DNA from 2 places in the Psychromonas ingrahamii 37 genome. Region 1 is predicted to be linked to the other one. Evidence: riboswitches for the same ligand, from Rfam matches in the RefSeq annotation. Region 1 holds a riboswitch; the other holds the start of a gene.
The links. A riboswitch is a leader RNA that binds a small molecule or an ion and turns the genes downstream of it on or off. The one in region 1 is predicted to bind cyclic di-GMP.

Region 1 (11,757 bases):
TTTCGATTGATCACTAATGGTAAGCCATTCGATGAATTTTCCATCGGTTGTACCGCCACCGGCATTACTATCATGCCAGCCTGATTGATCTACACTGGCTGTTTTTAGGCTACCCGATAACAGGTCACCCATAATTTCATTGTTGAATGTTTCCATCCCACAATCCGTATGATGAATAACAAACCATTCTTTTGTTCCAAGTAACTTATATGAAATTACCAAGGAACGTATTGCATCATCACTGGCTCTACCACCAGCATTACGAATCACATGAGCATCACCTTCTGCAAGGCCTGCATATTTAGCAGGGTCTAAGCGGGCATCCATACAGGTAAGAATGGCAAACTGTCGGCCAGGAGGCATTGGCAAATCACCTTTATCACCAAAGTTTGCGACATAATCTGCATTTGCTGAGGTTATTTCATTAATTACTTTACTCATCTTTTACTCTCACTTTTATAGCCGCTATGATTTTTTTAGCGATTCCCTATGCGGCGACTTTGGAAACCTAACCGTGTATTAGTCTACATTATCACTAATACACGGTTAAAATTTTGTTTATTGATCGAGGTTATATAGTAACAGACTTACAAAGCAGTGACGTGGTTTAATGGATTCCCCCTCTCCCAGTTAAGACATAATGAACTTAATTAGAGAAATAGAATGGCAACCCGCAAAAATATTCAAAAGAATTAAAATTAGATGCAATATTGCTCGTTAATAAGCAAGGCGACAGTAAAACTGAAGCGCCTAGAAACCTTGCTATTAGCCTAGGATGACTGGGTAAATGGATTAGAAATGCTGAAAAAATGATGAGATTGCATTCAGGGGCAATAGTAAATTAGCGCCTGAACAATTAGAAATTCGTCAACTTAAAGAAAAAAATTGCAGACATCCATTAATTACAATGATAATAATTTAACGCATGTTTAAGCACCTCAACGGGTAGAGTTGCACAAGACCTCATTAAAGTATTTTAAATCAGACGATTAATGTAAACATTGATGCAGTACATTTTTCTTGGCAATCTAATATTGTCCCGTATGTTCAGTGTAGGAGGCAAATTATTCTAACAACCTAACAGTGCTATGCTTATCATCCTTTAATACTCATCTAATCCAATCAACAAGCCTCTAAATAGTTGATAAAAGTACAGAGCATAACTTGTGTCTGCTGGTTACATTATACTGCTACAAGACCAAAAAAGGATTTACCAACAATGTGTGAGCATGCTTTTTATTGATCACAACAACTGCCATCATGGCCATGCACAAAACTTTCCCGCTATATAGTTTTCACCACACAAAAAAGCACGATGTACACAATGGGAAATACAATGACAAATTTTTAGAGAATAAATTTGAACAGCTTCAGCTGGCTTCGAAGAAGTGAATAACAGGGATGTTATTCATATAATAAGCCGCATCAACCAAGGAAACGGGTGCTGCACAAGATTGCTCAGAATGATCTTCTCATTATTCAAAAAAATGCCCAAATAACTGGCTAAAAATTGAAGGCTGGAATGTGAGACGAAACCTAACAGCCCGCACTTTTTAGTGCCTTGTTTGTTGTCAGCTTTTTTTAACGCCTAATTCAGATCAACTGCGTATTTTTTTAGTAACGCCATCGGCACAATATCTATCGCTTTAATATGAGTCCTTTGGAGATGAATTCTGGGCGCCATGTTGTTTTCCTCGGCCTCTAACCATCTCGAAGCACAGAGACACCAGCTATCTCCAGGCTTTAAACCTTTAAAATCAAACTCAGGTATAGGTGTAGATAAATCATTACCTCTAAATCTTGAATATTCCAAGAACTCTTTGGTTACTTTAATACAGACCGTATGCGAACCAACATCATCTTTATTGGTATTACATTTACCATCACGGTAAAAACCAGTGATTGGTTTTTCACAACAGATTTCTAATGTTTCACCAAACACATTGACAGATTTATCCATATCCATAGAACAACACCTTTAATTTATCATTAATAAGAAAGTTAACCAAGCTGCAGAATTTCTCATTTTCAGCCCGTCGATATAAAATACAAACCACATTAATTTACATTTTATGAATATTCAATTAGTTACTTTGATTTTTAATAATAGATTGATAAAATTGAGTGATAAATTGGTTTATTGAGGGCGTATAACGTCAGGTATTTAAGATCAGGGCTGCGTCCTTATTTCTTAACTTCTCTGTATTATCCACTAAGCAATACATATGCGATTGCCCATTCACTTTCTCTTGCCTGCGAAAAATGCATCATAAAGCCTAACCTTGCGCGTAACTAACTACCAATAACGGCGCAAATTTCGGCAGTTCGAGTTGACACGATTGTTGGGCACAAGAACTATCTTTATATCACAGCCGGGCTTCTGTTGCCGTTCCTCCCATTTTCTTAAGCTTATCTGCTACTATGTTGACGGCTATTACATATTTTGTAAACTAATGGTTTTCCAAATATTTTGTAGGCACCGAGCACTTAAATCGATAAACAGGAATCAAACATGCCTGCATTTCCCGAGGCGGTAGAGCGTAATAACCAAAAGAAATATCATCCACCTGAACCTTCGCTGTTCGTGCAGAAAGATTGGAGAAAGCCTCGTAATTCTGAAAAATATCAGTGGCTGTTAGAGCTAAAATAAGTTCGATACTTTTTTCTCTTTCTGCGGTCCGCGCCAGAATTTCAACGCTTTCATGACTTGATGATCGTCGCTAAAAGTAAGAACACAGCACTATAGTATGCGCCTATTCTCAAACAGGAGATCACGGGACTAAAATATCAAAACACACCTGTTCTAAAAAACTTGCCAATCGCTCTTTCCTCTCAAGAAAAAAGTGCAAATTATGTTCTCTTTAGATTAAAGATATTAGCTGTTGGTTGCATTGTTATAAACTTGCGGATTGCGGATTCAAGCAGCCTTATCTTTACGGATTAAGGACATTGATTTTTCATTAAAGGAAGAAAGACACAGCATCTGGCTATTTATCTTTTAAAACACCCAAAAAATTGGGCCACGTAATCCCCTTCCATTTTTATCTAATGAACAAACGCTTTAACAAGTAAAATCATGGTGAGAATTGAATACCCGTTCAGGATGATGAGCGGGTGTCACTTCTTTTCACTCAGTTCGGCCTTGCACGAAGACCTAGGATTCGAACTGGTGCATTAGAAAGAGATTGGGCAGTGCATTAAGACATTAAGACATTAAGACATTAACTAAATATGTTAAGAGACATTAAATGACTAAATAATTTTTTCAGCCTTTGTCAAACAAGCATGTGACAGCTTATAAATTGGGCTCCAAAATGAGAAACTATCGCCAGAAATAAGGCTGGATACTATCATCTGTTATCCGCTCACCTATATGGCTATAGCCACCAGCATGGCTTAACTTGTCGCCTCGGTGATGGCTGCACTTAACGGTCAAAATGATATTTCAATCGGTAACCTTATTATAACGGCTGGTATTTTGGACGCAGCAGTATTAATCCACCCGGTATCCGCAGCCGGATTTAACGAAATCCATTTTATCACTATGCTGATCTTTGCTTTCATGCTATTACTCTTTGCTTAGAGTGCTTTACCTATTGGTCGCCGTGAAAGTGTGGTCGCCGTGAAAGTGACCTACTACTGATGGCTTAGGTTATATAAGTTATCTGGTGATCCAGGCTGTATAATTTCCCGCTATGTTGAGATAGCTTTAAGCACAAATTTTCTGTTAAAATTTATCTTGGCATGGTGTGCTTATATGCTAATTTTTTGGAAAAAATAATACTCGAAAGGTCAACACGCCCTAAATAGCCATAATAGTTTAAAAAAACAGCAGCAACGAGATCTGAAATGGTCATGGGCAAGGCAAGTTGTTGAAAATAAAGAATGAAACATTTAGAATGCTCTTCGTGATTTAGCTCACTGTATCAATTACTTATAACAGAGGAATACATGTCGAAAAAAATTGAAATCGCATTAGAAACAACCATTTTTAAAAGTCGTTGGTTGTTAGCCCCCTTTTACGTGGGTTTAATGCTTAGCATTATATTGTTGTTTGTGAAATTTGTTCAGGAATTTTGGCATATCGCCAGTAATGTTATTTCAATGCCGGAAAGTGACGTCGTGATTGGTATCTTGGCGTTGGTTGATTTATCACTTGTGGGCAGTTTATTACTGATGATTATTTTTAGTGGCTATGAAATTTTCATCTCAAAAATTGATTTGGGTGATCATGAAGACCGTCCTGAATGGATGGGAAAGGTTAACTTCTCAGGTCTCAAACTGAAAGTCATCGGTGCCATTGTTGCGATCTCAGCAATTGACCTGTTAAAAGTTTTTATGAATCTTCCAGCCAGTCTTTCGAATGAGCAAGCAAATTTGGTCATGTGGAAAGTTATTATTCACTTAACATTTGTTGTTTCAGGGCTGATCTTTGCTTACATGGATAAAGTAGCCGGCGATACTAAGCGCCATTAGCTATTACTTACCTGTTTAAAGCCAGCACATTGGCGTATATCATCACCAGCAGGTAACCAGTTTTATTGAGCGCAACGCATTATTGCTAAGTGATGATCTATCTCGATGCATAGTTGGCTCTTTAGCTGAAAGATTAAATTTAACCTGCCCCATTTGTTTTGTTGATCTGTGTGGCACTTTCATTGATATGAACGAGGTAAGATTCAAAACATGGGGTAAAGTATATTTAAATTTTATGAAAAAGACGTTTATTCTATTTATACAATTGCCATCGTAGAAAGGTTGTTTGACCCTCATTATCTTGTGAATTATCGAGGGCAGACAATGTTAGAATATGTTCTTTTTAGTCATTCCTAAAAGGATAAATTGTGCAGGAAAAACCCGAGAAACAAAAGTCGCCCTCGATATTCAAGGTTGTATTCAGTGTTATCGCGGCAGCATTTGGTGTACAGAGTAGTAAGAACAGTGAGCGGGATTTCACCACGGGTAACCTGCTCGTCTTTATTGCCGTGGGACTCATATTAACGATTATGTTTATTATGACGATTATCGGTATCGTGAGTCTGGTTCTAGGAGCCTGATCGGATATAGAAAAAGTAGTGAGATTAAGACTGGTTAGGTATGAAGAAAAGCAGCATCTGCCCCTTTCCACCTTAGAACCCTAACGCACAATCTCCCCTCCGACTTATAAAGCGGCGACGTACACCAGCAAGACAATAGGTTTATTTAACTATTTTGACTTGGAAAGATCCTAAAGGTGAACAGTATTTTTCTGCTAAAAAAGCTTCACATCATAGTTATTCGCATTTACCTTCTATTGTTGACAAACCACCAAAAAAAGTGAATTCTGTGCGTTTTCAAGGGAGCTTAGATAAGAAATGATTCAAGAATATTTACGTTTTATAAGGCACAGCTGGCCAATACTCATTTTTGGAATGATGACAGTTTTCATGGGGAATTTTGGTCAGTCGTTTTTTATCAGCTGGTTTGGCAGCAGCTTTCAAGAAAGTCTTGGTCTATCAGCCACCAGCTATGGAACTGCCTACTCGTCGGCCACACTTGCAAGTGGCCTGCTTCTTATGTGGATTGGTGGGAGCATTGACAAGGTCTCGTTAGAAAAGTTTGTCATATTCTGCACCATTGGACTTTTCCTGGCGGCGCTCACTCTCTGGCAGGCCAATAATCTAACTATGCTTGTAATCGGGATTTTTCTTCTGCGTTTTTTTGGTCAGGGACTGTTTCCACACACCGCCATAACCACAATGATGAAAACGTTTTCTTTGAATCGAGGGAAAGGTCTGAGTGTGGCAACCACTGGCGTCCCCTTAGGTGAAATCATACTGCCTTCTGTTGCCGTATTTCTTATTGCACAATTCGGGTGGCAACAAAGCTGGATGGTGATCGCACTGTCAGTCCCCCTACTTTATCTTCCTATGGCACTTTTTCTTATTAAACGCGGGAAAAATAAAAAATATGCTGAGCATAATCCCACTGTCGATAATGAAACTGCTAAACCACTCAATGAGGATGGCTCCAGAAGAACACTACTTTCTGATTTTCGTTTTTGGCTGGCACTACCAACCGTCCTTTCTACACCTTTCATCATGACAGGCATATTTATTCATCAGGGATTTTTTCTACCCGAAATGGGCTGGACACCCATGCTTTTTGCCAATTGCTTTGTCTTTTATGGGATTACCCATTGGCTTTCATCAATGTATGCAGGCGCATTGGTGGACCGATTCAGCGGAAGACAACTGTTAAAATATTACCCCATTCCTATGCTCATGGCTTTGCTGCTGGCATCACAACTGACTGGCGACTGGGTTGCTTACGTGCTGCTTATTTCACTCGGCACTGCCATCGGCTCCGGCGGTCCAATCATTAATGCGCTTTGGGCTGAAGTGTATGGCACTAAGCATCTTGGGAGAATCCGAGCACTTATGGCATCTCTTGCTGTAATATCGACCTCTATTTCTCCTATCTTATTTGGCTATCTTATTGACAGCGGCATCACCGGCCCTGAGCTTTTCTTCTGGCTCTTTATGTACGTATTACTGGCCATGTTTTTCGCTTTCTTTTCATACTCTAATAAGAAGACACTAAAGATTTGATTATACCGCCAGCAAATAGACATCCACCTTGTTAGTCTGTACGAATTTGCGGCCTAGGAAAGTAATCTATCAAATATCTTAATTAGCTCAACACCACCTGCTCTCTTGCCGGAGAAAAAACGATTAGCCTATAAGTCAGCTAACCGTTTTTTCTACCGATTCAAGTTATTCACATATTATTTGAATCGGATTTTTAAAAAGTACATGCAAGTACACTTTTATTAGCACTTCCTTGCTATTTATTTCTGTAGGGGTTTATTCAGTTTTCTTACCCTATTCATATTTTCAATGGCTGCTTTCTTAAATATAAGGGTAAAAAAAGCAAGTGTTAAGATGATTAAGACTGGCGGTTCAGGTACTTGAAAAAGGAATTCTGAATGTTGAGTCTTTTCTGCAAATGAGTGAGGACTAAATTCTAATGCATAAGTATAACCTTCGTATAAAGTGCCCGTTGTTTTTCCTGGCCATAGATGGTCATAATCACAACCGGGCGATAAACATTCATGGATATAACTCCCCTCAGGAGTACGCATAAAGCGGGTGTTAATCATATCGACAGATGTTTCAAGACTGTAATTAACCGGGGCACCCTGTACTCTGAATGAAAATGAAGCCAATACCCAAGCTTCAGAAGCTTCGGGGATTGTGGTCATTGTGGACTTGATAGTGGCACTATTGCCTTTAATATTCCATGTTAGTTGGTTCAATAAATCACCATTAAATGCCTGTAGTTGCTCTGAGCCGCTATCGGCTGTACTTGGAAAAAAGCTACGCTCAAAATACTTACTGGTATCGGAACCTCCGAAATAACTAATGCCCCCGTCAATGCTACTACTTTCAAAAATGATCGAAGCAGAAGCAGAGTTTGTTAATAAAGTAATTGAAATCAATATTATATATAAGGTTTTTGTAAAAATATTTTTTGTATTCATGGGTAGCCTCTTTATCAGTGAGGTAATAAAGGCTATCTATTTATAAATTCCTTTTATATCAGCCTTAAATTACCAATGGGTAAAAAGAGCAATACTGCTAATTGCTCTGCTAGCTAGCTACTAATAACAGAGCAAAAATCATACCAATCTACAAAAAGTTTTTCTTTTAAAGGGGTTATGGTTTTTCCGGATTCGTGGTTATTTTCGAATGTAAAAAAATCGACGTTTTTATTTTAAACTTTTTAAAATAGTATTGAACCTGTCTTAAATAGATTTGAAAATAATCTTTAATTTTATTGATAGTTTGTTATTTCATCAGTAAAAGCATTCAAAAAATAATTTGTTGTTTTTTTGGAAGGAAGAGATCTGCGTCATCGGCTGATGATAAAAAAGCTTTGTTGCAATTGTATTAAAAAATAGGGAATAAGCCTTTGCTTCTTCCCTATTATAACCAAAGCACTTTATCTACCCTATTGTACGGTTATCCCTGCAACACCGAAGCCACTATAGCCTCCGAATTCACCCACTGGATGGATATTTATATCGACGATACCTTCAAATTCAATGTCAACTTTCATGGAATGCCATCCATAACCTGAAGGTACCTCAATTAATTCACTTTCACCGTTGATAACCAGCTCAACAAATGCTGCATCATAGCTCCAAACTGCCGCAATAAAATAGACAGAAGCCGTATTTATCTGTTGATCAGCACTTTCAAGTTTAATTTCAGCACCGTTAGCCTCATTCCATGACATGCTTTGATAACCTGAATTTATTTCAGCTCCATCATTAATGACAGAATAAATATCATCACGATATATTTGTTCACCATAAAAGGATAAGTTTTGCAGAGAAGCATTAGAGAGTTGTCCATTATCCTTAATCGCTTTTGCAGTGTAAAAAGTGACGTCTGTGGTATCAATTACTGCACCAAAATTTGTATCTATATCAACAAAAGCTGCATAGTTAAAAACAGGGGAGGCAACAGAAGTATTTTTTTCTAAATTTTCTTTATCAAAAACAATGCCAGCAAACATAACAGTGCTGTAACCTGAACGATCGGACTCTGTTGCTATATGGACAGGTACAGTGCCATCAAAAACAATATCAATGGCAAAGGAATGCCAAGCATAACCATTAGGTAGCGTAATAACCTCAACCTGATCACCCGCTGTTACAATAATATTAGATTGCTCGTCAGACCATACACCTGCTTGCATATACAAACGCGCAGTTTGTTTATTGCCCGTACCCTGTAAAACAAATGAGAGGCTATTATTGCTGTTAAATGCCATACTCGCGTAGCCATTATCAATTTCAACACCCTGATTTTGAAAGCTAAAATAATCTTCATTTGAATATCTTATTTCACCAACATTAGCCGTAAAGCTACTGTTATTAAGCGTATCTTTGGTATATTCCTGATTATATGCAAGATCACTTTTAAAGGAATAAAGTGTCTTTTCACCAATCTCAAGATCCACCACTTGTGCAATAATCTCATGCGATAGGACAACCTTTCCAGTAAACTTGACTGAACTGATACCCTGCTCAGCAGCCGTGTCCTGATCAGCAGCAATGACCTGATCGACAGCAGTGACCTGATTAGCAGCAGTGTCTTCATCTGTAATAAAATCAGTCGGTACTTGATAACAGAATTCGTCAGACTTTCCCATTCCCGCTTTATTAAATGCTGTAATGCGATAGCAATATGTCTCATTACTAACAAGATCTAGATCATTATATTCTTGGCTATTAACAGGTAATATCGCAATATTTTGAATTTTATCCTCGTTTAAAAGCCGTTTTTCGACTAAAAAACCATCTTCATTTGATGAGTTATCGCTCCATGTAATCTGTAAACTTGCAGATAGTACAGCAGGACTAATAACTAATAAAAAAATTAAAATTAGGCGGTTATAGATTAAATTAACTCGTTGATTCATTTTGTCTCCACAAAAGTGATCAAGCAGTTATTTATAATTTGCAAATTAGAAGGGATGATAAGAAGTGCTATCGCCTTGGTAACTCCGCTGCCATAGACTAAATAGTCAATCAACAGGCCGGTGGTTTTGCGTATTAAGGTTTCCCTTAATTTGCTTTTTTCCAGCTACAATATTTAAACAACTGAATGGAAATAATAGGATTGATTAAATTCGAGCGTATTTAAACAGAAAATAGTACAAAACAACATCAAAATTTGACTATTAATTGATTAAAAAAGCTAAAATTATAAGGTACATCCGAGGACACTTTTATTAATACCTCCTTAGTGCTCATTTCTGCAGGTTCTTATTCGGAGACTGATACGTTCTACCGTATTCATATTTTCAAGCGATTCTTCCTAAAAATAACGGCAAAAAAAGCAAGCATTAATATGATTAATAATGAAGATTCAGATACTTACAGAAGGCATTCTAAATTTTTAATTGTTGATTATCTTCAGTCAGTTAGTGTAGAAAAAATGCTAATATATAAGTGTAACCTTTAGATAAAATACCCGTTTTTTCCTGTACGTAGCCAGTCAAAATAATAGCCAGACGATAAAATTAATGGAAATCACTCCTATCTGAATAACACTGAAAGTGTGCGTTAAGCATATCGGCAGATGCTTCAAGTCTGTAATCGTGGAGCTATCTACTCTTAAAGCAAAGTTAAGCTCTCCTCAGCTGAGAATCTTCGTCATTGCTGATTTGATAGTGATTAACCTGGAAATGTCGAGTGTATGCTGAGAATCAAGCCATAAAAATGATGGTTGAAAATTCTAAGTTAGCTGAATTAAGCCTTCTAATTAATCTTGTTTAATAAACAGAGTGGCTTATTGAGGAGGTTTGTAGTCAAAAAAAGGCTAGAGGCATCCTATTCACATAGTTTAATGACAAAAGTCAGTAAAATAATTTTAAACAATGACTCCTTTTTATTCTAATTCAGGCTACCAAATCCAAGGTATAAAAGCTTTATTGCTTTTTTGATATACACGGTACCCCGCATAATGCGCGCATAAAGCTTTTTCTTCAAAACGAGATTTTAAAACCAGCACAACAACCAGTAATAACCATGCAATTAATTTCCAATAGCTAAACTGACAGAAAAGAATGCCTAAACCACCAAAGAAGAGGGAGCTGTACATAGGATGGCGGATAAATTTATAAGGACCGTGAACAACCAATGTCCCCGTTTCTTTTGGGTGTGGGCGAACATTAAAATTACTGGGACGGTTAGCCATTAATGCAGAAAAAGCAATAAAGACAGAAAGCAAAATTAATAATAAACCGACAATTGAAATCTTTAAACTTGCCAAGGGCCAAGCAATCACAGCCAGCAGTATAAATTGCGCAATCACATAAAGCATAATATCCCTCACTATTTTGTATCCAAAAATGCACTTAATGATATAGCCAATCGAGTTTGTTATTTTAGCTGTTTTTTGAAAAAATCAGAAATAACAACCTACTAATTAGGAAAGCCATTTTTTGATACAAATAAAATCAACGAGTTAAAATAAAAAACAATCACCATAAACTAACTTTGTTCCCCATACAATATGAATTAAAGGCAAAAAATAAGACAACACCATTCACTTCGCCCACTGACCTTTAGTTACTGTAGCTGTTCGTCGGATTTTATATTGGGGAGCGCATAATCTGCGGACATAGCGCCAAGCATTAGGATTGAACAGTAAACGGGGATTTTAAAATCGAGTGGCAGGTTTTTCTTTTTTACCTTAACTGATTATTAATAGTGGTACTCGAAAGAAAAAGCCGATAAGACTGATAATAAGTATGAAGAGAATAAACATCATTCCTCATAAGCTTTAAAATATACTTTAGAGCAAATTTCAAAGTTCACCTCTTTTCATCTTGACTAGCGAGTAATTTTTACATTCCTATAGTCAACTTATCTCTTTGGCCGGTTGACAGGTTGTAAACGTAGTTTAGGCATGACGCCTGCTCAAAGGTTAACGGTTCAGCACGTTATTCAAGTACCTCAACTAGAAATTACGATTAGTGAACTGATCCATCCTATTTTCAATTCATCACCTCAATGCCTACATTGCCATTGCGCATATTTCACTAAGTGGGGAAAGCGCGATCGGTACAACGCTATAAATGATTTTCTTGCCATAAGACATTCAATCATCAAACTAAAACACCTTTAGCGCCATTACATAAATGTGATGGCGTTTATACCGATGAAGAAAGAGCTAACGTCACCCAATACGCCCATAAACG
Region 2 (11,757 bases), 1.9 Mb from region 1:
TCCACCATGTTTTTGACTGGGTGATCATCTTTTTTCTGACGGTAAGCATCAGGAAGGATTGCATACTGTGGTCACGGAAACCCATGGTTTTCTGCTTAGGAAACCCGTTGTCAGGGGCAGAGAAGCCAAATGCCGGCAATACTCTGAATCAGAAAATTGAATGAATGGATGGCGTGGGAAAGTTTATTTAAGCGATTTTTTTATATACTATTTTTTTATGAAAATGATATTTTTCATTCTGTGTTTTTTATAATTAGGTAGATAACAGCTTGATTTAAGACTTAAACAGGGTAGCGTGTACTTAAGTTTTGAGAAGTTGATCACGAATTTGATGAAATATGGGCTGTAAAACGTCACTATAGAGCTCGTAGCATGGCAGCCAGTTGCCGAAAGTGAATAAACCCTTTTTTTATTTTTCGCTGTTGAAATTTACATATAACCACTTTATTTAAAAGTGGAGGTAATAGCTAAAAAGAACAATTTTGTTGATCAAGATAAAAGTAATCACCTTGTAATGGTTATCTATCAAACGAATTTCTGTGTGAATAAAAGAAGGACCTATGTTATGAAATCAATATTAAAAATAAGCAAATTAGCCGCGCTTATTACCCTAGTGACAACTGCAGGCTTAGCGAATGCAGCCTCTCAGGGGTCGACCGGAGGCACATCAACAGGCTCATCAGAGGTAACTGTCAGTGTCGAGCCTCGAATAGTCATTAATAATGTTGCTGACGTATCAACAACATCCACCGGTACTGGAGACCTTGAACTTATTAATACTATGTGTGTGGGTACCAATGTAGACGGAGGAACATATAAGGTAGCTGTAACAGGAACTGGTGGCACTACTGATGCTTTTTCATTAGTTAATGCTCTTGACGATGATACTATCCCATATACTGCATCTTGGGCTGACACTGTAGCAGCAACAACCGTTACTGCTTTAGTTTCTGGCGCTCCTTTAAGTTCTCAAACAAGTACTATCAACACAGCATGTGGAACGGATAATGCAACATTAATCCTTGATATCGCAGAGTCTGAGTTACAAGGTGCGACTGCAGGCGACTATACCGGTACAGTAACTATGGTTGTCACACCAATTTAATTGTATTTAGCCAAACAATCTAGGTGACTTGAGTTTATTAATTAAAGTCGCTTTTTTTATTTATAAGAAAGACAGATCACTACTTAACCCATTCTTAATAACCCCTCAACCTGATTGTTTATCCTTACTGCGTGATTAATAAACTATTCCTTTTCTACGCAATTATTGGAATAAGTGGCCACCAAATTACTTGTCAGACCAAATATATGGCTAGTATTGATGCTTTGGTCTTCCCTAAACGACACAAATATCGGCTCTGGACTCCATTTTGATTTGATTTTGAGTCAATTAACTCAATGAGGCTTGTTGTTATTTTAATGGTTTGACAAGCGCCTAATCGGCGCTTGTCTGATAACATTTGAGCTTGTTTAATAGGATAACCCCGCTTACCTTTATTACGGGAAAACTCTCTGCTGACCGTTGATTGGCTAAGACTTAGTTGCGTTGCTATTTTATTTTGGCTCAGACCTGTTTTTTCGACAGGTAATCTCTTTTAAATTAACTAAGTCATTATTAATTAAATCTTCTTTTTTTATATCAATAATACAAAGATCACTATTTTTAATGGTTAATTCAGTTTCACCTGTTATCTCAGCTTGGAAATAGCCAAATTGATCTGTCATTGCAATACCACTTGTACCCAAAATTTTACTGTTTATTATTGGTAATCCATCCTCATTAACGATTTTACCAAAAATGGTAAATACTTTGGTGATACTCCAAGTTAAGGTTTGTACATTACCTGGATATACAATGACACTTCTGGGCCCTGAGTCATAGATTGCAAATGGTGCATTACTGGCAACAAGTTGTATCTGGCTTTCTCGGTACGAACTCAAATAGACAGGAATAGAGTCACCTACTTTCAGATCCCTCATATAAAGCTGATTATTAACCTTAATATCAAAGCGCGCAGACTTCACATTGCCATCAACATTGACTATTACTGCGCTATTGCCAGACTCGCCCCCTATTACCATATTTCGGGTGGTTGAGATTAATCCTGCATTAAAATTGAGATATGTTCTTTTTGACGAATTGTTCTCATTATCATTGGCCCATTCGCCCCCAGCCGAATATTTTCCATATTGATTTTTTACTGTTGCATTAGAAAATAATCGTTGTAATCCATTTTCTTTTTGTTCTGCGCCAGCATCTAGAGTCCCTTTCCCACCTAAAATATCATCAGAATTGACTTGGGCTGAGCCAGAGGAATAGGTTCCCGAGGGTGTTGACTGTTGTTTTTTATATCCTGTAGCGACTTGATAAGATTGGTTTTCTGCTGAAAAGTTAACCTTTAGACCAAGTAAAAATAACGTGTCGTCGTTGGTTTTATTAGCACTAGTAGTTAACATGACGTTACTGCCGTATAAATGAAATAATGGCAGGCTTAAAGAGGCGCCATAACGGTAGCTCGGGTCAATTTCAATATCATGTAACGTATAAGATCCATTAAATGCCAATATGCTATTTTTTGGCAGTACCAAGGACAGCTGCGAATAGTACGTCGTTGTGCTTCCTCTAGAAAGGTAACTAATGGGGATTTCATCATTAGGATCGCTAATATGGGTATTGATTGTGCTGAAATTAAAAAATAGGTTGTCTAAATGAGTAAAAACAGAAAATGATTGTGCAAAATTTTCTTTACTGCTGCCTAATAATGCAAGTTTAAGGGTAGAGTTTGCGAAAAGTGTGCTGGCGTTTAGTTCTAATGAAAAAGAATCACCAACGGAAAGGAGATCAGCACCAACAGCATACTGGTCATTGATATGGTTCAAGAATCGAGTGTTGAGCCAGTATGTTTCAGATACATCAGGCAGCCAGTTATCAAGATCTTTTTTTGCCACTCTACCAATTTCTGCCTTGTAAAAGGGCTTTCCCACGGGGGGTAAGTTTATGCTTTTAATAAAAAGCTGTTGTTCTTCACGCACAACCCCACTGGTTCCCCTGATTTTTAAGTTAATGAGATAGGTGCCGTTTGGTAAACTGCTGGTATCTATTTCTTGATTTCCAGCTTCGTAGGAAGCTGTATTAAGTAAGTGGTCCTCTCGCCATATTTCTACTTGTGATGATTGTGACAAAAACAGAATAATTTTACTGCCTCTTTCTCTATTTTTATGAATAGCGGTTCTTCTTGAAGTTGCAATATTAGCGCCATACATGAGTGTAGAATCAGTAAGGTTTGATCCTGCCGTTCTAAATAGTCCACCACCATAAAAATAACCAGGCTGATCGTGTTGAAACAATGTTTTTTCTACGAAGCCTCTTGAAGCGCTAGAATGATAAGCGCCAAAAGCGAGATGAGAGTTGTTATAAGCAGCAATGGAACTGAGTGAAACAGAAGAGTTTACCTCTTCATCCGAAAATGCATTTTTACTATAGGAATAAGCACCGTTTAAGTTATTTATTATTGAAAAACCCGATTCAGGGAGAGGGAGGTACTCTTTTTCTGTCATCGTTTCTATTGTTAAAAACGAAGGATGAATAAATAATTGCAGTTTATAGCGTGAAGAGGTGTATATAAAGCCAACCGGGTTAGCCAGTGTCAGTTCTAATTCTCCACAACCGGGCTTTTTTATCGGCAGACATGATTTTGCAGCATTATCGGGTAGAGGTGAACTCAGCGCATTGATCACCATTTGTAGGTCTTTAATATTAGAGATTAAATTGGTAACGGCAATGGGCGATTTTAAGGTCAGTTTTCCTAATAAAGAGGTGGCTTGAGCTGTACCGATAAAGGTGTCTTGGTAGATAATATCGACAACCAGTTCCTGACTATCAAGTAATGACTCAAAACCTGGAGGTACGTTAGCAGCTTCTACTGGTTTAATTAGAAGGAGGATTAAACTGAGATTAACTAAATAAATGCCTAGCCTGTACAAATTTTACATTCCTCATCAATAGCCGTTATTCAGGTTCTACAGTAATTGTTATGGTGCCAGTATGGCTTCCTGACTTGGCTTGTTGTAGCTGAGCCGCAGATATTTTAACGATGAGAGTGGCATTTTTCGCGCTGCAGTCCGTTGATTGCCCCGATGGTTGACCTGTAATGTAAACACCACTAGTGGCAGAAAAACCGCTGGTTTGTCCGGATTGTGATGCCCATTCAATAGTGTACTCAAGAGTATCAGTTGCATTTTTTTGCAGTGAGAAACTATTACCTGAGCCGCTACCGGTCATTCTCACTTTATAGGTAGTCGCTGGAGCACCTAATCCTACACAAAGTGAATTATTAAACTGAATTGAGCCACCAGATAACCAGGATGTAGAAAGGTCTGTGGTACCCGTAATGATGCTGTCTGTGGCAATGGCGTTGGATGAAATAAATTGGCACAGGCAAATGAATAAGCCTAACGCGCTTTTTTTGGACATGATAATAATTCCTTAGACACTAATAAATAGAGCCTATTTACTGTTTGTCTCGAGTGTAAAATGTTGCTGTTTATTACCTGTACTAAGAATATATTTTAATACTGATGCGCTATATGGCAGAGGTATCTTATGGGTAATGCCGGGATAGAGTCTTTTAGCAGGAAAATGAGTACATTTATCGTCATTTGAATCGCATTGAACCGCGTTTAACAATAAAGCATTGGTATTGCCCGTATTGGTGAAAATAGCAACACCCTCTTTGATGCTTACTTGAATGTTAGAATCAGTATTTTTGGGTCTTGCTATCACTAGTACTTCGTATCCAACAAGAACTTTAACCATTATTTTTTGATTACTTTTAATTTCACCATAGGGAACGGGTTTGATTGTGGTGCGATAGATTCTCTCCTTGTCTTTTGACCCTAGCAGGGCAAATCTTACAATTTTCATTTCTCCGGGCTCTAGGATTAATTTTGCAGGGGAGACTAATAATCCGCGCTTTTCTGGATTGGGCTCATATGATCTTTTTTCATTCTCAGTGCCAGGTTTGATAATTTCATAGGGTGTCACCTCTACAAAAATTCTTTTTGAACCTTCGTTAAAAACAGAGATATCTTGCCTTGCGATCTGCTCTGGCCAAAAATCAATAATGGATTGACTAATACGAATGTTGGCGAATGAATACGAGGAAAAGAGAAGGCACAAGACGGGCATTATTTTGTAAAAAATCTGATAAACCATTGTATTAAATCCTTGTTAAAAAGAGGGCGGATTATATTTTATTTATTGTACATCATATATAAATAATAAATATTGGCCTAGTGCTAACCCGCAGCAAATCGCATTGAAAATATTTTGATACAGAGCTGTAGATTTTATCTATCCATCGGGCGAAGTACTCCATCTAAGTCTTGCGAGCAGAAGCGAGTAAACTTAGGTGGTGGTGTAAGCCCATGCAACATAGTTGCATTTATTTATTGGCAATCTACACAAATAGTGATATTTTACTAGAATGAAAAAGAAAGCGTATAAATACAGATTTTACCCAACCGACGAACAATCTTTGCTTCTAGCAAAGACTTTCGGCTGTGTACGCTTTATTTACAACCGGGTCTTAAAAGTGAGAACCGACGCATACTACAAAGATGGTGCTAGTGTTAACTACTCTGCCGCCAGTAAAATACTAACAGAGCTTAAAAAAGACCCTGAGCTTGTCTGGCTGAAAGAAGTCGCATCGGTGGCGCTGCAACAAAGTTTACGTCACCAGCAAACGGCATTTACCAACTTCTGGGATCGCCGTGCAAAATACCCAACCTTTAAGAAGAAAAATGCTCGTCAATCGTTTAGCTTGGTGGGCACTGCCTTCCGTTATCGTGATGGGAACATTTATATTCCAAAATCTAACGAGCCACTAAATATTCGATGGTCACAGGCGATGCCTTGTGAACCATCAACCATTACTATCTCAAAAGATGCCGCTGGGCGCTATTTTATTAGCTGTCTGTGTGAAATTGATATTAAACCAATGCCAATCTCAGCTAAACAGGTTGGCATCGATTTAGGATTAACCGATCTTTACATTACCAGCGATGGTTTTAAATCTGGTAACCCCCGCCATTTAAAGCGATATGAAGCGAAATTAGCATACTTGCAGCGCATGCTGTCAAGAAAGAAAAAAGGCGCTAAAAACCGCAATAAAATGCGTTTAAAAGTAGCCCAACTTCACGCTAAGATCGCTGATTGCCGGATGGACGCCACCCATAAGGCGACCCGTAAACTTATTAACGAAAACCAAGTTGTTTGCGTCGAAAATCTTGCTGTTAAAAACATGATCAAAAACCCCAAACTAGCGAAGCATATTGCTGATGCAAATTGGGGGGAATTCGTTCGCCAATTACACTACAAAGGTGTTTGGGCTGGGCGAAATGTGATTGAAATAGATCGGTGGTTCCCGTCATCAAAGCGCTGTAGCACCGAGGGTTGTGGATTCGTAAATGAATCATTACCACTTAGTGTGCGGAGATGGGCATGCCCGAAATGCGGTTCGCACCATGACCGCGACATCAATGCAGCAAAGAATATTAAAGCCGTCGGACTGACGGTGTTAGCCTCTGGAGCGACTGGATCGGGGGCAAAAGTAGCGTAAGTTATTTTTGTCTAGTGAAGGCGTGTTGATAGAGGAAACCCTAGCGAGTGATCACTAGGAATCCCCTTCAAAATATTGTGAGCTTTAAGCGAGCAAATTTAGTGGGGGAGGATGTCAATACTGTACTTTTAAAACAGTCTGATACCAATCATATGGTAAGTTCAACTTTGCAGTGTATAACCACTAAGCAGCCATTAATTTGGCTGACGTTTTGTAATTTATTTTCTTTCTTTCTTGGATGCTCATTGAGCTTTATTATTACACTGTGAACTACCGATTATGATACTTTTTTGAAGTCTAAAATTTTTTCCCGCTTTACCCATACTGAAAATCACACACTCAGGCATGAATCCTCAACCCCTTGAAAATCCTGTTGATAAAGAGATAAAAGTCAAGATAGTTTTGGCTCTGTTTCTATTAACTCCTTTGTCATTTCAGTCAACAAAATAAAACAAAAAAAAGACGAGTGAATTTAATTTTCAATAGGGCTTAAAATATGTTCAAAATAACCAAACTAAATTTTTTGCAGCGCGCCATAGAGAATGTCTGATGCTTGCCGATATCGATGATCCATTGTAAAGGGGTTGAGCAAACTTGTTGCAATGAACTTGTCGCAATAAAGAAGTGTGCTTATTCTTATTACATTCGAGGATAATTATTTGATATGAGGAAGCGATGATGGCTTTTAATCATGAAGTAGGCGAAAAACTACGCGAAATAGCGGCGTTACTAAAAACCCAGCGTGCTAACCCCTTCCGCTACCAGGCTTATTTTCATGCGGCGAATACTCTGGACAACTTGAGCGAGGATTTGCGCGAACTGGTGCAGGCTAAAGGCATGAAAGGACTAACAGATTTACCTGCCATTGGTTCGGGGATTGCGCAGTGTATTTATGAATACGTCGCGACAGGTCGTATCAGCCGTCTGGAAAGTCTGCAGGGTGAATCTGATCCGATAGGATTATTCCAATCTATACCGACCGTTGGCCGGACACTAGCACAGCGCATTTATGACCGCCTGCATATCGATACGCTGGAATCACTGGAAAATGCTACCCGCAATGGTCAGCTTGACAAGGTAGAAGGTCTGGGTGTTAAGCGTAAGGAGGCGATAGAATCCTGGCTGTTAAAGCATTTTAGTGAACGCCGCCAGACATCAATAGCAGCGTCAAGCCTTATACCCGTTGGTTTACTGTTAAAAGTGGATACTGAATACCGCAGCAAAGCCGCTGCCGGAAAACTGCCCCAGATTACCCCCAAACGTTTTAATCCTGATAATAAAGCCTGGCTGCCGATATTGCATATAACTTGCGATCACTGGCATTTTAGCGCCCTGTTTTCGAACAGCGAACGTGCGCATAAACTCCACCATGTTTTTGACTGGGTGATCATTTTTTTTTCTGACGACAACCACCGGGAAGGACAGCATACTGTGGTCACAGAAACCCATGGTTCTTTGCTTGGCAAACGAGTAGTTAGAGGCCGAGAAGGCGAATGCCAGGAATACTATCAATCGCAGAGCTGAGTGGATGGCATGAAAAAATCTATTTAACAGCTTTCTCTCATATACTTTTTTTTCATAAAAAGAATATTACTTATTCTCTTTTGGCTCCTTAAAATAACATTTTTTATTCCCTTTTTTTATAATAAGATAGATAATCGCTTGATTTAATATTTTAAATTGTTACCATGGACTCACGTTTTGAGATAACTAATTCGCAAACCTGGGGAAACCCTGGGGCGCAAAGCTATAGGGCCTGTAAAATGGTAGCCAGTTGCCAAGAGTGTATAGACACTTTTGCTATTGAGCTGATTTTTATGAATGGCCTTCCTTGGAAGGCCATTTTTTTACCTTTTTTTTGTGTACTGCTGTCTAAATGCGCATACAAGTACTTAATTTAAAAATGAAATGTTTTTTGATCCAAAACAAGGTGAACACTTTGTAAAGGTTATAAAATCAATTGGCAAACTTAGATAAAGACAAAACTATTGAGACGGTAAAACAGTAACCAGTTGCTACAGAAAATGAAGCATTTTTTATTTACTATTTTTAATTTTTTTATCTAAGCACTTGATGTGAAAATGAAAGATGATAGCCTTTAAATGTAGAAACGTTATTTAAATAAGAAAAGACATATTTTTTAAATAAGAAATAATATAATCGCTTTGTAAGAGTTATGAAGTTGATTCGCAAACCTGGGGAAACCTTGGGGCGCAAAGCTATAGGGCCTGTAAAATGGTAGCCAGTTGCCGAAAGCGTGTAGACGCTTTTGCCTTTTGAGCTGATTTTTATGTATGGTCTTCCCTGGAAGGCCATTTTTTTTGCTTTTTTTTGATAAAAAAGAAAGCAAAACAGAAAAACTAATAATAGGAAGTAACGCGGTTAATATGAAAAAGTACGTTGTTAAAGCGCTTGTCGTCATCTCATTGGCAGTTTGTTCCGCAAGCAGTTTCGCTGCATTCTCGGTCACTCGGACAAGCATGGGTGTCAACCTTGAGCAACCGGTGACAAAAGAGACCACTCTGATTAATTCAGGGAATAAACCGGTGAGAGTGAGGGTCAATTTTGAAAAACCCGCATGGGCTAAAGATAAATACTATCTGGGAGAGCAGCTGGTGGCTTATCCGAGAATAGTGGTGATTCCGCCAAAGGGTAAGATACAAGTAAAAGTTGCACCAAGAATAAAAAAAGATTTACAGGATGGGGAATATGTCGCTCTGCTTATGTTTAAAGAGATGCCCCCAAGAAGCAGTGGTAATCAGGTAACCATGCTGATGAATATCGGTATTCCCTACTACGGCAGGAAAGGAAAACTTGAAACCGGACTCGATTTTGACGCATTGCGGATCGAGAAATCAGGCAAGGGTTATGACCTGCTGGGAACGGCTAAAAACACCGGGAATTTTTCTTACCCGCTTGATATAGAAGTTAAGTTTTACAGCAATAAGAAACTGATAAAAGAGCAAAGCTTTAAACAGGGGTTCTACCGGGAACATTCGTTCGAGCTTAAAAAGTCAACGGAAATGGATAAAAAAGCCGATTATGCGCAGGTTGTTTTTGCAAATAAGCAACTTAATTTGTCCAAGAAATTTGACTTTGAACTCTGAAATGAATTCGAAAAGACCCTGAGATGAATAAAGCGCTGTTTATTCTTTTTCTTTTTCTGTCAACGCCTCTATCTGCAGCAAATGGACAGTTTACTATCGAAGGGCACGCGGTAAAAGAAATGACCCTGTCTCTTGGGGTGAGCAGCATCGATTTTGGTGATGTTTACAAGGACAGTGAGGTGGAGAGTGTTCTGGTGGATTTTTATGTCAATGCAGAAGATACCTTTGACTATACGGTGGAGCTAAGCAATGACGACAGCAGCGGCACTATACAGATGTCACGCAGTTTAAGCTCAGGATACACAGGGGGCAGTTTAACTTATATAGAGACAGCCAACGGATTAGACCAGAGACATGATTTTTATGTTGATCTGGCCACAGGAAATATGAGCGGCGACTTAGCCGTTACGATCACTGTGATGGTTATGTACAACAATATCGACTAATGATCTTTCAGCAATACCGCGGAAGGATTATTTAATTTAACGTAAAACTTATTTTAACTTAAAAATTATTTTAACGTAAAACATGGAGAGTGCAAAATGAAAAACTTATTCTTAACAACACCAAAAAAAGTATTACTAGCTACATCAATTCTAGCCATGTCAACAACGGCAATCGCTGAGTCATCAACTGAACTAGATGGTTCTAAAGATGCTGGTTTAACTGTCGCTGCGCACTATGTCACCCCACTGACAGTTGGCTTAGATTTAGCAGCAATTGATTTTGGTGATGTTTTTACTGATTCCGTTGTCGCAGATCAGGCAGTTAAAGCTACAGTCGCAGGTACACAGGGTGAAACATTTACTTACTCAGTTGTAAGCAGCAAGCCTTTATTAGTAACAGTAGATACTCTTGCTGCTACGTTAACAGGCGTTGCTTTTACAACGGGATCAACAACACTTGACTTTAATATAGGTCTTGATGCTTCAAAAATTGTAGATGGTGCGGACGTAGCTGAGACTATAACAGTTACAGTTACTTATGATTCAATAGATAGCACAACAAATACAACAGCAGCTTAATAGCTATTGTTGAAAGCGCTGCGGCCTAAAAGCCGCAGCGCTTTTTTTTATATGACTGAGACAATGAAGAAAATTTTTCTGGTGTTATTTGTACTCTATTCAGGGTCTGTTTTTTCTCTGGAGACCGTCAGAGTGAAAAATGCCGAACTGAACGAGCTCTATCTGTATAACGGCAGCAGGTTGGAGGTCATTCCCGCGGAAGGGGTGATTGTTTATGTCGAGGGCAATGCAAATAAAAGAGTAAAGTTAACAATTAAGGCGACTGGAGCTGTCTATCTGACCTCTGGAGTGAGAATTGACAATCTCAGGGCTAAAAATCCGATTATAAGGCTCGATAAATACGGCGAAGGACAGTTTGAAATAGGGTTTTCTCTGCTGGGGGAAAAAAAAGTCAGCGGTAAACACAAAAAACAGATAAAGTATGAGATTGAATATTTAGACTAACTGAATATCCTACCCGTTTACCATTTCCTATCCACTTGTGTTCAACTATTCAACTATTCAACTATTTAACTATTTAACTATTTAACTATTTAACTATGTAACCATACAAGCAGTTCAACCATTTCAACCATTTCAACTTCAAGTTACGCTTCCCTTAATAAGGCTAAACTCTCCATCGGTGACTTATATTAGAGGATTACAGGCAACTCAGAGCAGATTAATTCGATAAGGCAGGTTTAGTTTTGAATATAACTCCGTGTCCATTTTTACCTGACCCTTTCACTATTCAGAATGATTTAGCAGCTAACCTGAATAAAGTGATACAACAATGCCTGTCCGCAAAGAAAGCTTCTGCCAGCAAAAAAAAATTATTTCTATTACCATTCTTCGACTTGTTATTAAAAGCCATCTGCTGCTGTGATTATTTGCCCGTTGAAAAATTCATGGTTAAAAATGCCATTAAACCACATTCAAAAAAACTGGCTTATTATGTAATGCTTTTCGCAGCAGTGCTTCCCGTACTGACATTGTGGAAAGAATGATCTTGATAAGAGCGGC

Region 2: another riboswitch for cyclic di-GMP. It lies ahead of PING_RS15750 (fimbrial biogenesis chaperone); the one in region 1 lies ahead of PING_RS07985 (fibronectin type III domain-containing protein).

The regions. Positions count from the first base shown of each region.
Region 1 is NC_008709.1:1,865,158-1,876,914, reverse strand. Features, by position in the region: gene PING_RS08015 (beta-class carbonic anhydrase) at 1-441, opposite strand, end outside; partial or broken gene PING_RS20525 (transposase) at 708-886, shown strand; gene PING_RS08010 (DUF2237 family protein) at 1,589-1,966, opposite strand; gene PING_RS20520 (hypothetical protein) at 2,513-2,650, shown strand; gene PING_RS08005 (TIGR00645 family protein) at 3,952-4,476, shown strand; gene PING_RS08000 (DUF2970 domain-containing protein) at 4,845-5,057, shown strand; gene PING_RS07995 (MFS transporter) at 5,355-6,590, shown strand; gene PING_RS07990 (hypothetical protein) at 6,830-7,522, opposite strand; gene PING_RS07985 (fibronectin type III domain-containing protein) at 7,993-9,471, opposite strand; cyclic di-GMP riboswitch class I at 9,546-9,636, opposite strand; gene PING_RS07980 (methyltransferase family protein) at 10,458-10,889, opposite strand; partial or broken gene PING_RS20515 (IS1595 family transposase) at 11,466-11,704, shown strand.
Region 2 is NC_008709.1:3,756,157-3,767,913, reverse strand. Features, by position in the region: gene PING_RS15780 (hypothetical protein) at 566-1,105, shown strand; gene PING_RS15775 (CS1-pili formation C-terminal domain-containing protein) at 1,558-3,987, opposite strand; gene PING_RS15770 (hypothetical protein) at 4,013-4,477, opposite strand; gene PING_RS15765 (fimbrial biogenesis chaperone) at 4,511-5,218, opposite strand; gene PING_RS15760 (RNA-guided endonuclease InsQ/TnpB family protein) at 5,490-6,623, shown strand; gene PING_RS15755 (DNA-binding protein) at 7,299-8,147, shown strand; cyclic di-GMP riboswitch class I at 8,330-8,405, shown strand; cyclic di-GMP riboswitch class I at 8,802-8,877, shown strand; gene PING_RS15750 (fimbrial biogenesis chaperone) at 9,011-9,730, shown strand; gene PING_RS15745 (hypothetical protein) at 9,754-10,176, shown strand; gene PING_RS15740 (hypothetical protein) at 10,273-10,755, shown strand; gene PING_RS15735 (hypothetical protein) at 10,888-11,199, shown strand; gene PING_RS15730 (hypothetical protein) at 11,442-11,741, shown strand; gene PING_RS15725 (fimbria/pilus outer membrane usher protein) at 11,738-11,757, shown strand, end outside.